Regions from separate parts of the Streptomyces sp. NPDC021020 genome, predicted to be linked through region 4. Evidence: riboswitches for the same ligand, from Rfam matches in the RefSeq annotation. Region 4 holds a riboswitch; each other region holds the start of a gene.
The links. A riboswitch is a leader RNA that binds a small molecule or an ion and turns the genes downstream of it on or off. The one in region 4 is predicted to bind cobalamin.

Region 1 (3,225 bases), on a different contig from region 4:
TCGAGCAGGAAGAAGACGTCGGTCCGGCCGATCGCGTCGACGGCCTGGAGGGTGAGCTGGGCGGGGTCGCCGGCGCCGATGCCGATGACGTGGACGTGTCTCATGGGCGGGTGTCCGTGGGAGTGTGCAGGGCGCAGTCGCCGCACAGGGCGCCGCGGCGGTCGGGGGCGGCCCGGTAGATGAGGCAGCAGCTGCGGCGGCGGAAGGCGCCGGCGGCCGTGCGGTCGCGCTGCGCGCGCAGCGGTTCGCGGTCCAGCAGCGCAGCGGCGAACTCCGCGGTGGCGGCGGCCAGTTCCGGGCGGGCGGCGGCGATCATGGCCGCGGCGCCGTTGACGGCGGAGGCGGTGTTGCCCAGCAGGATGTGCCGGGAGACGCCGAGTGGGACGTGGAGGGCGGCGAGCTCGGCGAGCGGCCCGTCGTGCAGCCGGGCGGCGAAGGCGTCGGCGAGCGGGCCGGGCGGCCGGACGGGGCCGCGCAGCGCGGCGGCGGGCAGTGAGAGGGGTACGGGGCCGCCGAGGACGGGCCGCCAGCGGGCGGCGGCGAGCGGGTGGTCCAGGAGCACGCCGTGCAGGACGGCGGCGGCGAGCGCGGGTGACACCAGGCGCGCGGCGAGGCCGAGGTGGGCGACGGACGCGCCGACGCGGGCCTCGACGGCGTCCGGCCGCCGCCCGCTCGCGGCGGCCAGCCACGCGCGTACGGCCTCGGCCCGGTCGGCGACGGCGGGCCCGTCGAGGGCCTGCCACCCCGCGTCGCCGGGCGCGGACGCCGTACCCGCCGCCGTGTCCTCGTGCGTCGTGAAGGCGAAGAAGGGCCCGAGCGCGGTGATCTCGGCGACCACCGCGCCCGCGTCCTTCGTTCGTGGTGCGGGAGGTGTCATGCGGGCGACGGAGCCGTTCCGCGTACGGGGGCGCCCGCCGTCGCGGGGCGCAGGACGCGTTCGGCGAGCGGCGCGAAGACGAGGCCGAGCGCGGACCACAGCAGCAGTTGCGCGCCCACGGAGTAGAAGCGGAAGGCGAAGAGGACGTCGGCCGGGAAGCCGGGGAAGACGATGTTCCCCTTGGCGTCGGTGAGCGGCTGGGGCGTCTCGGTGGCGTGGTCGCCGTAGTGCTCCTTGTTCCAGCCGAGGTGCCCGAGCGACGGCAGGAGGAGCATGACGACGCCGATGGCGACGACGAACGCGGCGCCGGCCAGCAGCGTGGCGTTCCAGTTGCCGAAGCGCGCCTGGAGCCGGCGGCCCAGCCAGACGGCGCCGACGAGGAAGGCGACCGAGCACACCACCATGATCAGGTAGAGGCCGCTGCGGGCCCTGATGGTCTCCTCGTGGCCGATGGCCGGCGGGTTGGCGGGGTATTTGAGGAACGGCACCAGGTACATGCCGAGGAATCCGCCGCCCGCCACGAGCAGGGCGAGGTTGCGGGCGCGCAGCCCGCCGACCCGCCCGAGGCAGACGGTGTAGGCGACGGCGAGGAGCGCGCCCATCGCCATGCCGAAGACGATCATTCCGACGCCGATGCCGACGTCCGCCTGGACGGTGCGGCTGAACAGGTCGGAGCCCGCGGCCTCGGGTGCGATCCCGGCCGCCTTGTCGAGGGCGGTCTGCGCGGCGTCACGGCCGCTCTCGTAGTCGATGGCCTTGCCGATGTACGGCTCGGCGAAGATGCGGGCGAAGACGAAGGCGAGCAGCCCGGCGACTGCGCCGGCGAGGACGCCGCGCAGCACGAGTTTCTTTTCCATGTCGAGTTGTCCGTTGCGAGGGGATGGGGGGACGCGGGGGCTTCCGGGCGCGACGGTCCGCCGCCCTCGGGGCGGCGGACCGGCCGGCCGTCAGTGGCAGGGGAAGCCGAGGAAGTGGCGTGCGTCGTGGACGAACTCGTGGATGTGCATGTCCTTGCCGAACACGGAGACGGCACCCTGGTCGACGCCGATGAAGTAGTAGGCGGCGAGCGCGAGGAACGTGGCGCCGACGAGCCACAGCGCGGCCTTGGTGACCGGCAGGACAACCGGTGTGGCGGCGGGGCGGGCAGGGGAAATGCTGCTCAAGATGAGCCCTCCTTCGGGGATCGTGCGTCCCTGGTCTGCTGGGCGTCGTGATGAGCGGGTGTCTGACTCCCCGTCTCGCCCGAAGGCGGCGGCGGGATCACAGTGGCGCGACCGTGCCGGAGTTCCACCGGCTTCCCCATGCCATCACTTACCCCGTGAGCGTAGGGCTCCGTTCTGTCATGCGTCAATCAGGGCGAATCGGCGATCACCAGGGGTTCCGCGTGTGTGATCAAGCTCTCCGGGGCCGGGGGCGGCCTATTGCACATCGTTCGCAACTAGTAGTCTGATGCGGTAAGCACCACACCGGCCGCTCCCCGGAGGACGAAGGAATGAGCAGCACCACCGAGGCCCCGGCCCCCGCCGGATCACGTCTGCGACGGATGAAGCACTCGATGACCCGGGCGGAGTGGACCCGGCTCGGCGGCATGGCGGCGTTCATCGTCGCCCTCCATGTGATCGGCTGGTTCACGCTGGTGGCGATCGTGGCGCCGGAGCACTACAGCGTCGGCACCAAGTCCTTCGGCATCGGCATCGGTGTGACCGCGTACACGCTCGGCATGCGGCACGCCTTCGACGCCGACCACATCGCGGCGATCGACAACACCACCCGCAAGCTCATGCACGAGGGCAAGCGCCCGCTGTCGGTGGGCTTCTGGTTCTCGCTGGGCCACTCCAGCATCGTCTTCGGGCTGGCCGTGCTGCTGTCGCTGGGCATCAAGTCGCTCTCCGACCCGGTCGAGAACGACGACTCCCAGCTGCACTCCGTCACCGGCTGGATCGGGACGACCGTCTCGGGGACGTTCCTCTACGCCATCGCGATCATCAACCTGCTGATCCTGGCCGGGATCTGGAAGGTCTTCCGGCAGATGCGCGGCGGGCACTTCGACGAGGCCGCGCTCGAGGAGCACCTGAACAACCGCGGGTTCATGAACCGGCTGCTCGGCCGGGTGATGAAGTCGATCACCAAGCCCTGGCAGATGTACCCGCTGGGGCTGCTGTTCGGCCTGGGCTTCGACACCGCGACCGAGATCGCCCTGCTGGTGCTGGCCGGGTCCGGCGCCGCCTCCGGGCTGCCCTGGTACGCGATCCTGTGCCTGCCGGTCCTCTTCGCGGCGGGCATGTGCCTGCTGGACACGATCGACGGCTCGTTCATGAACTTCGCCTACGAGTGGGCCTTCTCCAAGC
Region 2 (3,225 bases), on a different contig from region 4:
GGTGTTCCTGGAGGACGAGCTGGAGACCTCCAGCCGCTACTTCCACCTGGTGTGGCGCTCGATGATGCGCGGCAGGCTGTGCCTGCCCGCCCGCGGTGTCGCCGCGGTCCCCGAGCAGCTCGCCGCCGCCCTGCCGGACGGCACGGTGGTGCTCGGCACCCCGGTCGAACGTCTCACCGGGGAAGGGGTGCTGACGGCGTACGGGGAGGAGCAGCCGGCCCGCGCGGTGGTCGTCGCGACCGGCCCGGCGGCCGCCGCGGAGCTGCTGCCGGGACTCGCCGTGCCGCCGGTCCGCGCGGTCACCACGTACTACCACGCCGCCCCGCGGTCGCCGCTGGCCGAGCCGACGCTGGTCGTGGACAGCGCGCGGCGGGTGCTCAACACGGTGGTGCTCAGCGAGGTCGCGCCGTCGTACGCGCCGCGCGGGCGGGCGCTGGTGGCCACCTCGGTCCTGGGCGCGGACGACCCCGCGCGGCGGGAGGCGCGGGTGCGCGACGTGCTGGCCGAGCTGTACGGGACGGACACCCGCGGCTGGGAGCCGGTGGCCGTCTACCCGGTGCCGGAGGCGCTTCCGGCCATGCCACCGCCCTGGCCGCTCTCCCGTACCACCCGCCACTCCCCCGGTGTCCACGTCTGCGGCGACCACCGCGCGACCGGCTCCGTGCAGGGCGCCCTCGCCTCCGGCGCACGCGCCGCCCGCGAGATCCTCGCCGACCGCGCGACCGGCGGGTAGCGGCGTCCGGTCACCGGCGTCGGCGGCCGTACCGGGTGTGGTGCCGCTCGTGGAAGGCGCGGGTGAGCAGGGCGTGGATGTGGTGGCCGAGCTCGTCGGGCCCCGTCAGCGGGTGCGGGAAGGGCAGCCGGGCGTCGAGGTGGCCGTACGGGCGCTCCAGGCGCAGCACGATGCCGTGCCGGTCGAGGGCGAGCGGGACGACGCGGGTGACATCGACGAGCTGCCGGTCCGTCAGCAGCCGGGCCAGCTCGTCCAGGTGCTCCTGGTGGTCCTCGGCCAGGTGCAGCAGCAGCCGCGCCTCGGCGGAGGCGACCGGGTCGGGCCGGGCGGCGGCCAGCTCGCCGGGTGCGACCAGGTGGCGGGCCCCGCGCGCGTCGAACGCGACGGCGCGGACGTCGGCCCGCAGCCGCACCGCCCCGGCAGGCCCCGGTTCGGGCGCCTGCAGCCGGGCGGTGATCCGCACCCGGGCGCGGACCCGGTCGCGTACGGGTACGGGCGCGAGGTCCGTCCACTCCAGCACCGCGGGGATGCCGACCGCCGGGCCGCAGGACGCCTCCGCGGCGGTGCGGCTGTCGACGGGGACGCGCAGCCGCAGGACGCGGCCGTCGAAGTCGGCGGCCACGCCGGTCAGGAAGTCCTCGTGCGCACCGTTGGCCGTCACCCCGGCGGAGCCCGCGGTCGACAGGATGCTGCGGACTTGCTCGGCGGCGCTGGGCTCGCGCGGATCGGCGGTCCTGGTCACACGTCCTCCTCGGGACTTAGGTAAGCCTAACCTTAATATGACACCGAGCCGGGATGTGGACAACGGCAGCCGGAAGTCCCGCGGCGTTCTACGCTGGGTGGTGCAACTGGTTCGCCCTGCCCGCCAGGCAGGCGCGTCGTAAGAGGGAACCCGGTGGGAATCCGGGACTGCCCCGCAGCGGTGAGTGGGAACGACCGCCGTCATACGCACTGGGTCCGGGCCGCGGACCTGGGAAGCGACGGCCAGTAGGAAAACTGCCTTCCGGCAGAGCGCCCGCGAGTCCGAAGACCTGCCCGTTGCCCGTACGCGGACCGTTCCGCGCACGGACATCCCGGTGACCTCGAGGGCGGGTCGGCGACAACCGGCGGGTGGACGTACCCCTTTCGGGGGGAACAGTCCCGACCCGTCCGGCTGCGTCACCCTTCACGCCCCCGTCCCGTCGCCGGGATCTCAGGGATCCGTCTCGTGAAGGAGATCTCCGTGACAACCAAGCCCGCAGCCGCGGCAGCACGGGCCACCGTGTACGGCTACCCCCGCCAGGGTGCCGACCGGGAACTGAAGAAGGCCGTCGAAGGCTACTGGAAGGGCCGCGTCACCGCGGCCGAGCTGCGTAGGACCGCGGCCGAGCTGCGCCGGGCCAACTGGCGGCAGCTGTCCGAGGCCGGCATCGACGAGGTGCCCACCGGCGACTTCTCGCTCTACGACCACGTCCTCGACACCAGCGTCATGGTCGGCGCGATCCCCGCGCGGCACCGCGCCGCGGTCGAGGCCGACCCGCTCGACGGCTACTTCGCGATGGCCCGCGGCACGCAGGACGTCGCGCCGCTGGAGATGACGAAGTGGTTCGACACGAACTACCACTACCTGGTGCCCGAGCTGGGGCCCGACACCGTCTTCGCCCCCGACCCCGCCAAGCAGCTCGTCGAGCTGGCCGAGGCCCTGGCGCAGGGGCTGACCCCGCGGCCGGTGCTCGTCGGACCCGTCACGTACCTGCTGCTGGCCAAGCCCGCGCCCGGCGCGCCCGCGGACTTCGAGCCGCTGAGCCTGCTGGACCGGCTGCTGCCCGTCTACGCCGCGGTGCTGGCCGGGCTGCGCGCGGCGGGCGCCGAGTGGGTGCAGCTCGACGAGCCCGCGCTCGTCCAGGACCGGGACGCCGCCGAACTCGACGCCGCCGCCCGCGCCTACCGCGCGCTGGGCTCCCTGACGGACCGCCCGAAGCTGCTGGTCGCCTCCTACTTCGACCGGCTCGGCGAGGCCCTGCCGGTGCTGGCCGAAGCCCCGGTCGAGGGCCTGGCCCTGGACTTCACCGGCCCGGCCGCCGGCAATCTCGACGGCCTCGCGGCGGCCGGCGGACTGCCCGGCAGGCGCCTGGTCGCGGGTGTCGTCGACGGCCGCAACATCTGGACCGCCGACCTGCGCAAGGCGCTCGCCACCCTCGGCACCCTGCTGGGGCTGGCCGGTCAGGTCGACGTCGCCGCGTCCTGCTCGCTGCTGCACGTGCCGCTCGACGCCGCCGCCGAGACCGGCCTCGACCCGCAGGTGCTGCCCTGGCTCGCCTTCGCCCGGCAGAAGACCGCCGAGATCGCCACCCTCGCCGCGGGCCTGTCCCGCGGCACGGAGGCCGTCGCCGACGAGCTGGCCGCCAACCGCGCCGCGCTCGACTCGCGCGCGGCCTCCCCGCTCACCCGCGACCCGGCCGTCCGCGAGCGGGCCGCGGCCGTCACCGCCGCCGACGCCCGCCGCGCGCAGC
Region 3 (3,225 bases), on a different contig from region 4:
CCTACATCGCGCTGCAACTGGTGGGCATCCAGGCCGTCCTGGACGTCATGGGCGTCGGCGGCAGCGACGGCACCAACTGGTTCCTCAAGGACCTGCCGCTGCTCATCGCCTTCGGCGTGCTCGCCGCGTACACGTACTCCTCGGGGCTGCGCGCGCCCGCGCTCATCGCCTTCGTCAAGGACGCGCTGATCTACATCGTCATCGTGGTCGCCATCATCTACATCCCGTACAAGCTCGGCGGCTTCGACGACATCTTCAGCAAGGCCGGTGACGCCTACGCGGTGACGAACAAGCAGGGCGTCGCCCGCGGCTCCCTGGTGACCGGCCCGAAGGCCCAATGGGCGTACGCCACGCTGGCGATGGGCTCGGCGATGGCGCTCTTCCTCTACCCGCACTCGATCACCGCCGTGCTGTCCGGCAAGAGCCGCGACACCATCCGCCGCAACACCACGATCCTGCCGCTGTACTCGCTCATGCTCGGCCTGCTGGCGCTGCTCGGCTTCATGGCCATCGCGGACGGCGTCGGCGCGGGCGACCCGAAGTACAACAACCAGCTGGCCATCCCGCAGCTCTTCGAGAACGTCTTCCCGTCGTGGTTCGCGGGCGTCGCCTTCGCCGCGATCGGCATCGGGGCGCTCGTGCCCGCCGCCATCATGTCCATCGCCGCGGCGAACCTCTTCACCCGCAACATCTACAAGGACCTCATCAAACCGGACGCCACCCCGGCGCAGGAGACCGCGGTCTCCAAGGCCGTCTCGCTCGTGGTCAAGGTCGGCGCGCTGGTCTTCGTCCTCACCATGGACAAGACGGTGGCCATCAACTTCCAGCTGCTGGGCGGCATCTGGATCCTGCAGACCGTCCCGGCCATAGTGGGCGGCCTGTTCACCCGCTGGTTCCACCGCTGGGCGCTGCTCGCCGGCTGGGCGGCGGGTATGTTCTACGGCACATGGAAGGCGTACGAGCAGTCCAGCCCGGCGCAGTCGCACTTCGGCGGGAACGCGGACATGATCCCGCTGATCGGTGAGAAGGGTTACATCGGCCTGACGGCCTTCGTCCTCAACGCGGGCGTCGCGATCGTCCTGACGGTCGTCCTGCGGGCCTTCAAGGCCCCTGCGGGCGTGGACGAGACCTCGCCGGGCGACTACACCGCGGAGTCCGCCGCGGAGCTCCCGAGCCCCGCGACGCCGCCGGACACGACGGTCACCCCGGGCCTGCCCGAGCCGGCGTAGGGGCTGCGCCCGAAGGGGCGCGGGGAACTGCGCGAGCAACCACCCACCGGCCGGTGGTCCGGTACGCACCGAACTGCCCCTTCGGGCCGGTGACGACGTGCACGTGGTCGGTGGCTGAGCGCGCAGTTCCTCGCGCCCCTGGTGTACCCGGCGACACAACATCTAGCCCCGTCCATGTGCGGCAGCACAAGATGTATGCTCAACTCCGCTGCCCGCAGGGGAAGCCGGTGCGAATCCGGCGCTGCCCCGCAACGGTGAGCTGCCGCGCGCCCAAGCGCCACGCAGCGGAGCCCGATCGCCTGCCGGCAGACGGCGTTCCGGTCCGCGAACCGTGACGCCGCTGTGTCCGGGCCTCGTGGAGTGGGCTCCGCGGACGCGGCTCGGCATGCCCGCAGGGCTGCCGCGGCCCCCTCCGTCCCTCCCCGCGCGGCCGCCGCCGCTCATGTGGGAGACCGCATCACCGTGACCATCGCGCCCGAAGCCCCCGCAGCCACCGCCACCGCCACCACCGGCGCGCCCGACAGCGCCGACCTGCTGCGTACCCTCGTGGAGCTGTGTACCGACCTTCCCGACACCGACCCCGGCAGGGTCGCCGGCGCGGCGTTGCGGGGGCGCAGCGCGGCCGCGGACACGGCGGAGCTGCGGGTGCTGGCCACCGAGGCGGCGGCCGGGCTGATCTCGGAGGACCCGGCGTACTCGCGGCTGGCGGCGCGGCTGCTGACCGTGACGGTCGCCGAGGAGGCCGCGTCGCAGGGCGCGGTGTCCTTCACGGCCTCGATCGCGGTGGGGCACCGCGAGGGCCTGGTCGCCGACCGCACCGCCGACTTCGTCACCCGGCACGCGGCCCGGCTGGACGCCCTGGTCGAGCGGGCGCTCGCCGAGGGCGCCGACGACCGCTTCGGCTACTTCGGCCTGCGCACCCTCTACACCCGCTACCTGCTGCGGCACCCGCTGACCCGCAAGGTCGTCGAGACCCCGCAGCACTTCCTGCTGCGGGTGGCCGCGGGGCTGGCCGAGGACGAGAGCGCCGCGGCGCTGGACGAAGTGGCCGCGCTCTACCGGCTGATGAGCGCGCTGGACTACCTGCCCAGCTCCCCCACGCTCTTCAACTCCGGTACGCGGCACCCGCAGATGTCCTCGTGCTACCTGCTGGACTCGCCGCTCGACGAGCTGGACTCGATCTACGACCGCTACCACCAGGTGGCCCGGCTGTCGAAGCACGCGGGCGGCATCGGACTGCCCTTCTCCCGTATCCGCGCCCGCGGTTCGCTCATCCGCGGCACCAACGGGCACTCCAACGGCATCGTGCCCTTCCTGAAGACGCTGGACGCCTCGGTCGCGGCCGTGAACCAGGGCGGCCGCCGCAAGGGCGCCGCGGCGGTCTACCTGGAGACGTGGCACGCGGACGTCGAGGAATTCCTGGAGCTGCGCGACAACACCGGTGAGGACGCCCGGCGTACGCACAACCTGAACCTGGCGCACTGGGTGCCGGACGAGTTCATGCGCCGGGTCGAGGCGGACGCGCAGTGGTCGCTGTTCTCGCCGGTGGACGTACCGCAGCTCGTCGACCTGTGGGGCGACGACTTCGACACCGCCTACCGCGCCGCCGAGGCCGCCGGGCTCGCCCAGCGCACCCTGCCCGCACGGGAGTTGTACGGCCGCATGATGCGCACCCTGGCGCAGACCGGCCAGGGCTGGATGACGTTCAAGGACGCCGCCAACCGCACCGCCAACCAGACCGCGCGCCCCGGCCGTACCGTGCACTCGTCCAACCTGTGCACGGAGATCCTGGAGGTCACCGACGACTCCGAGACGGCCGTGTGCAACCTCGGCTCGGTGAACCTCAGCGCCTTCGTCACCGCCGAGGGGGACATCGACTGGGCGCGGCTGGACGAGACCGTGCACACCGCGGTGACCTTCCTGGACCGGGTCGTCGACATCAACTACTACCCGACCGAGCAGGCGGGCCGCTCCAACTCCCGCTGGCGGCCGGTGG
Region 4 (3,225 bases):
CGACCCGCAGCGTCTCGCGCCCGTACGGCTCGCCCGCGGCGTGCTCGCGGACGTGCAGGCCGTCCTCCTCGTCGATGACCAGGCCCCGCGCGTACGGCAGCACGCCCAGCGTCGGGCGGCCCGTCAGCCCGCGCAGCATCTCCAGGCCCGGCTCCAGCAGCGTCACGTCGCCGCGGAATTTGTTGACGACGTAGCCCGCGAGCAGCGCCTGCTGCTCGGGCGGCAGCAGCGCGGTCGTCCCGAAGAACGCCGCGAAGACGCCGCCGCGGTCGATGTCGCCCACCAGCAGCGCGGGGAGCTTCACACGGTGCGCCAGGCCCAGGTTGACGATGTCGGTACGCCGCAGGTTGATCTCCGCGGGGCTCCCGGCGCCCTCGCAGACCACCGCGTCGTACGAACGCGCCAGCTGCTCCAGGCAGTCGGCGACGACGTCCACCAACTCGCCCTGGAAACCGCCGTCCCCGTGGTAGCCGCGGGCCGACATCTCGCCCACCGGCCTGCCCAGCAGCACCACCTGGCTGCTGCGGTCGCCGCCCGGCTTGAGCAGCACCGGATTCATCAGCGCGGACGGCTCCACCCGGGCGGCCTGCGCCTGTACGGCCTGGGCCCGCCCGATCTCCGCGCCGTCGCGCGTGACGAAGGAGTTGAGCGACATGTTCTGCCCCTTGAAGGGGGCGACCCGCACGCCCTGCCGCACCAGGAAGCGGCAAATCCCCGCGGTGACGACGCTCTTGCCCGCGTCGGACGCGGTGCCCGCGACCATGAGGCCCCTCACGGCGCCTCCCCCTGCCGGGTGTTCGGCACCGCCGGTCCGCTCGTACGGGCTGCCCGGCGTCGGGGCGGGAAAGAAACCGGCCCGCGGCCGCCCACCAGCGACGGCAGCACGCTCACCGCCAGCGCCAGTGCCGACACCCGGCGGGACAGGACGACCGCCCGCTCGATGTCCGCCGCACCCGGCGGCGGGAATTCCGCGCCCAGGACGGCCCGGTGCTCGATCCGGCCCGCGTAGGAGAGGGTGCCACCCAGACGGACGCGCAGGGCGCCCGCGAAGGCGGCCTCCACCGGGCCCGCGTTGGGGCTCGGGTGGGCGGCGGCGTCGCGGCGCCAGGTGCGCCAGGCGGCGCCCGGGTGCGCTCCCGCGAGGACGGCGAGGGCCGCGGTGAGGCGGGCGCCGGGCCGGCCCACCGCGTCGTCGAAGCGCGCCGCGGCCCAGCCGAACCGCAGATGGCGCGGGGAGCGGTGGCCCACCATCGCGTCCAGCGTGTTGGCGGCGCGGAAACCCGCGAGCCCGGCGGGGCCCGCGGCCGCGCCCCACACCAGCGCGCCGACGACCGCGTCCGAGGTGTTCTCGGCGACGGACTCGACGACCGCGCGGGCGATCCCGGCGGCGTCCAGGTGCTGCGGGTCGCGCCCGCACAGGTGCGGCAGCCGGGCCCGGGCCGCGTCGAGGTCGCCCGCTTCGAGCGCGGCGCCCACCGCCCGGGCCTCGCGGGCCAGCGAGGTGCCGCCGAGCACGGCCCAGGTGCAGGCCGCGGCCAGCGCGGTGGACGCGGCGGGGGAGCGGCGGGCGGCACGCGCCGCGAGCCCGGCGGCGGACGCCGCGGCCCCGGTGCACAGCGCCGCGTACACGGCACCGGTGAGCCGGTCGTCACGCCACATCCGGCGCTCCAGCGCACCCGCCACGCGCCCGAACGCCGCGACCGGGTGGCCGCGGCGCGGGTCACCCGCGACGAGATCGCCGAGAAAGCCGAGTGCGGCGCCGTACGCGTAGGTGCGATCGGCACGCATGGCTCAGACCGCCGTCACACCTCGGGGGGACGGAACGGAGCAGATCGGTGGGGGAGTGGCGCCGGGCATGGCTGTTGTCCTCACTCAGGGTCCGCGCCCTGGTTCGACGTGACCGGCGGTGAGAGTCTCCTGGCTCCCGGATCTACGCACTCCCGGGTCTTCCAGCCGGCGAGCCGGCCGTGACGTACGGGTTCGGGAGTGCACTCCCCGGTGACAGTGGCGGGACCGCGCCGGATTCGCACCGGACTTCCTCTCCTGCCGCCGTATGGCATCCGGCAGTCCACCACGGCCGCAACGACCGCGTCAACCTGCCCTTGACCTGCGGCGACGGAGTGTGGTGAGGTCCACACCCCGCCGCCGGGCAGTGGTGTTCAGCGCGGTGCTGAGCGCGGCGCGCGGGCGCTACTTGGCGACGATGAGCCAGATCCCCCACGCGACCGCCGCCGCGCACGCGGCGAAGCACGCGTAGGCGCCGCCGCGCGCGGCCAGGCCGCCGGGTCCGCCCGCCGGCCGGGACAGGCCGACGACGCCGAGGGTGAAGACGCCGACCAGGCCGACGGTGGACAGCAGCGTGACGACCAGGACCGAGCCGAGGGCGTGCCAGTCGATGCTCATTCGGGACTCCTTCAGACCGTCGCGGTGGGGGCGGGGGTGCCGGCCGGCGGCGGGATCACGGCGGCGATGGCCGCGGTCACCGCGCCCTGCGGCTCGGGGACTCCCGCCGTGTCGTCGGCGACCTCGTCGTTGACGTTGGCGTGCGTGACGGGCCTGCGGCGCGCCGCGTGGCGGATCGCGGCGCACACCGCGAGCCCCAGCACGGCGACCGCGGCCACCCCCCAGTTGCCCTGGTCGGCCAGCAGCGCGGCGCCCGCGCCGACCAGCCCGGCCGCGGGCAGCGTCAGCGCCCACGCGGCGACCATCCGCCCCGCGGTGCTCCAGCGCACCACCGCGCCGCTGCGGCCCAGCCCCGCGCCCATCACCGAGCCGGAGCACACCTGCGTGGTGGACAGCGCGAAGCCCAGGTGGGACGAGGCCAGGATGGTGGCGGCGGCGCCGGTCTGCGCCGCGAAGCCCTGCTGCGGCTGGATGTCGGTGAGGCCCTTGCCCATCGTGCGGATGATCCGCCAGCCGCCGATGTACGTGCCCAGCGCGATCGCCGCGCCCGCCGAGACGATGACCCACAGCGGCGGGTCGGAGTGCGGGGCGACGACGCCGCCGGTGATCAGCGCGAGGGTGATCACGCCCATGGTCTTCTGCGCGTCGTTGGTGCCGTGCGCGAGCGAGACGAGCCCGGCCGAGGCGATCTGCCCGGCGCGGTAGCCCTTCGCGGTCGCCCGCGGGTCGGCCTTGCGGTCCAGCCGGTAGCTGAGCCGGGTCGCGACGAAGGCGGCGAGGCCCGCCACGAAGGGGGCGGCGAGCGCCGGGATCAGGACCTTC

Region 1: another riboswitch for cobalamin. It lies ahead of ACH4SL_RS28000 (CbtB-domain containing protein); the one in region 4 lies ahead of ACH4SL_RS27490 (cobalamin biosynthesis protein).
Region 2: another riboswitch for cobalamin. It lies ahead of metE (5-methyltetrahydropteroyltriglutamate--homocysteine S-methyltransferase); the one in region 4 lies ahead of ACH4SL_RS27490 (cobalamin biosynthesis protein).
Region 3: another riboswitch for cobalamin. It lies ahead of ACH4SL_RS12340 (ribonucleoside-diphosphate reductase subunit alpha); the one in region 4 lies ahead of ACH4SL_RS27490 (cobalamin biosynthesis protein).

Annotation. Positions count from the first base shown of each region.
Region 1 is NZ_JBIRQQ010000010.1:33,239-36,463, forward strand. Features, by position in the region: gene cobF (precorrin-6A synthase (deacetylating)) at 1-104, opposite strand, end outside; gene ACH4SL_RS27990 (hypothetical protein) at 101-877, opposite strand; gene ACH4SL_RS27995 (CbtA family protein) at 874-1,734, opposite strand; gene ACH4SL_RS28000 (CbtB-domain containing protein) at 1,825-2,040, opposite strand; cobalamin riboswitch at 2,076-2,207, opposite strand; gene ACH4SL_RS28005 (HoxN/HupN/NixA family nickel/cobalt transporter) at 2,370-3,225, shown strand, end outside.
Region 2 is NZ_JBIRQQ010000002.1:906,220-909,444, reverse strand. Features, by position in the region: gene ACH4SL_RS08265 (NAD(P)/FAD-dependent oxidoreductase) at 1-733, shown strand, start outside; gene ACH4SL_RS08260 (DUF2470 domain-containing protein) at 744-1,475, opposite strand; cobalamin riboswitch at 1,566-1,787, shown strand; gene metE (5-methyltetrahydropteroyltriglutamate--homocysteine S-methyltransferase) at 1,956-3,225, shown strand, end outside.
Region 3 is NZ_JBIRQQ010000004.1:69,038-72,262, reverse strand. Features, by position in the region: gene mctP (monocarboxylate uptake permease MctP) at 1-1,229, shown strand, start outside; cobalamin riboswitch at 1,418-1,551, shown strand; gene ACH4SL_RS12340 (ribonucleoside-diphosphate reductase subunit alpha) at 1,692-3,225, shown strand, end outside.
Region 4 is NZ_JBIRQQ010000009.1:330,793-334,017, forward strand. Features, by position in the region: gene ACH4SL_RS27485 (cobyric acid synthase) at 1-763, opposite strand, end outside; gene ACH4SL_RS27490 (cobalamin biosynthesis protein) at 772-1,788, opposite strand; cobalamin riboswitch at 1,911-2,042, opposite strand; gene ACH4SL_RS27495 (hypothetical protein) at 2,191-2,403, opposite strand; gene ACH4SL_RS27500 (anion permease) at 2,415-3,225, opposite strand, start outside.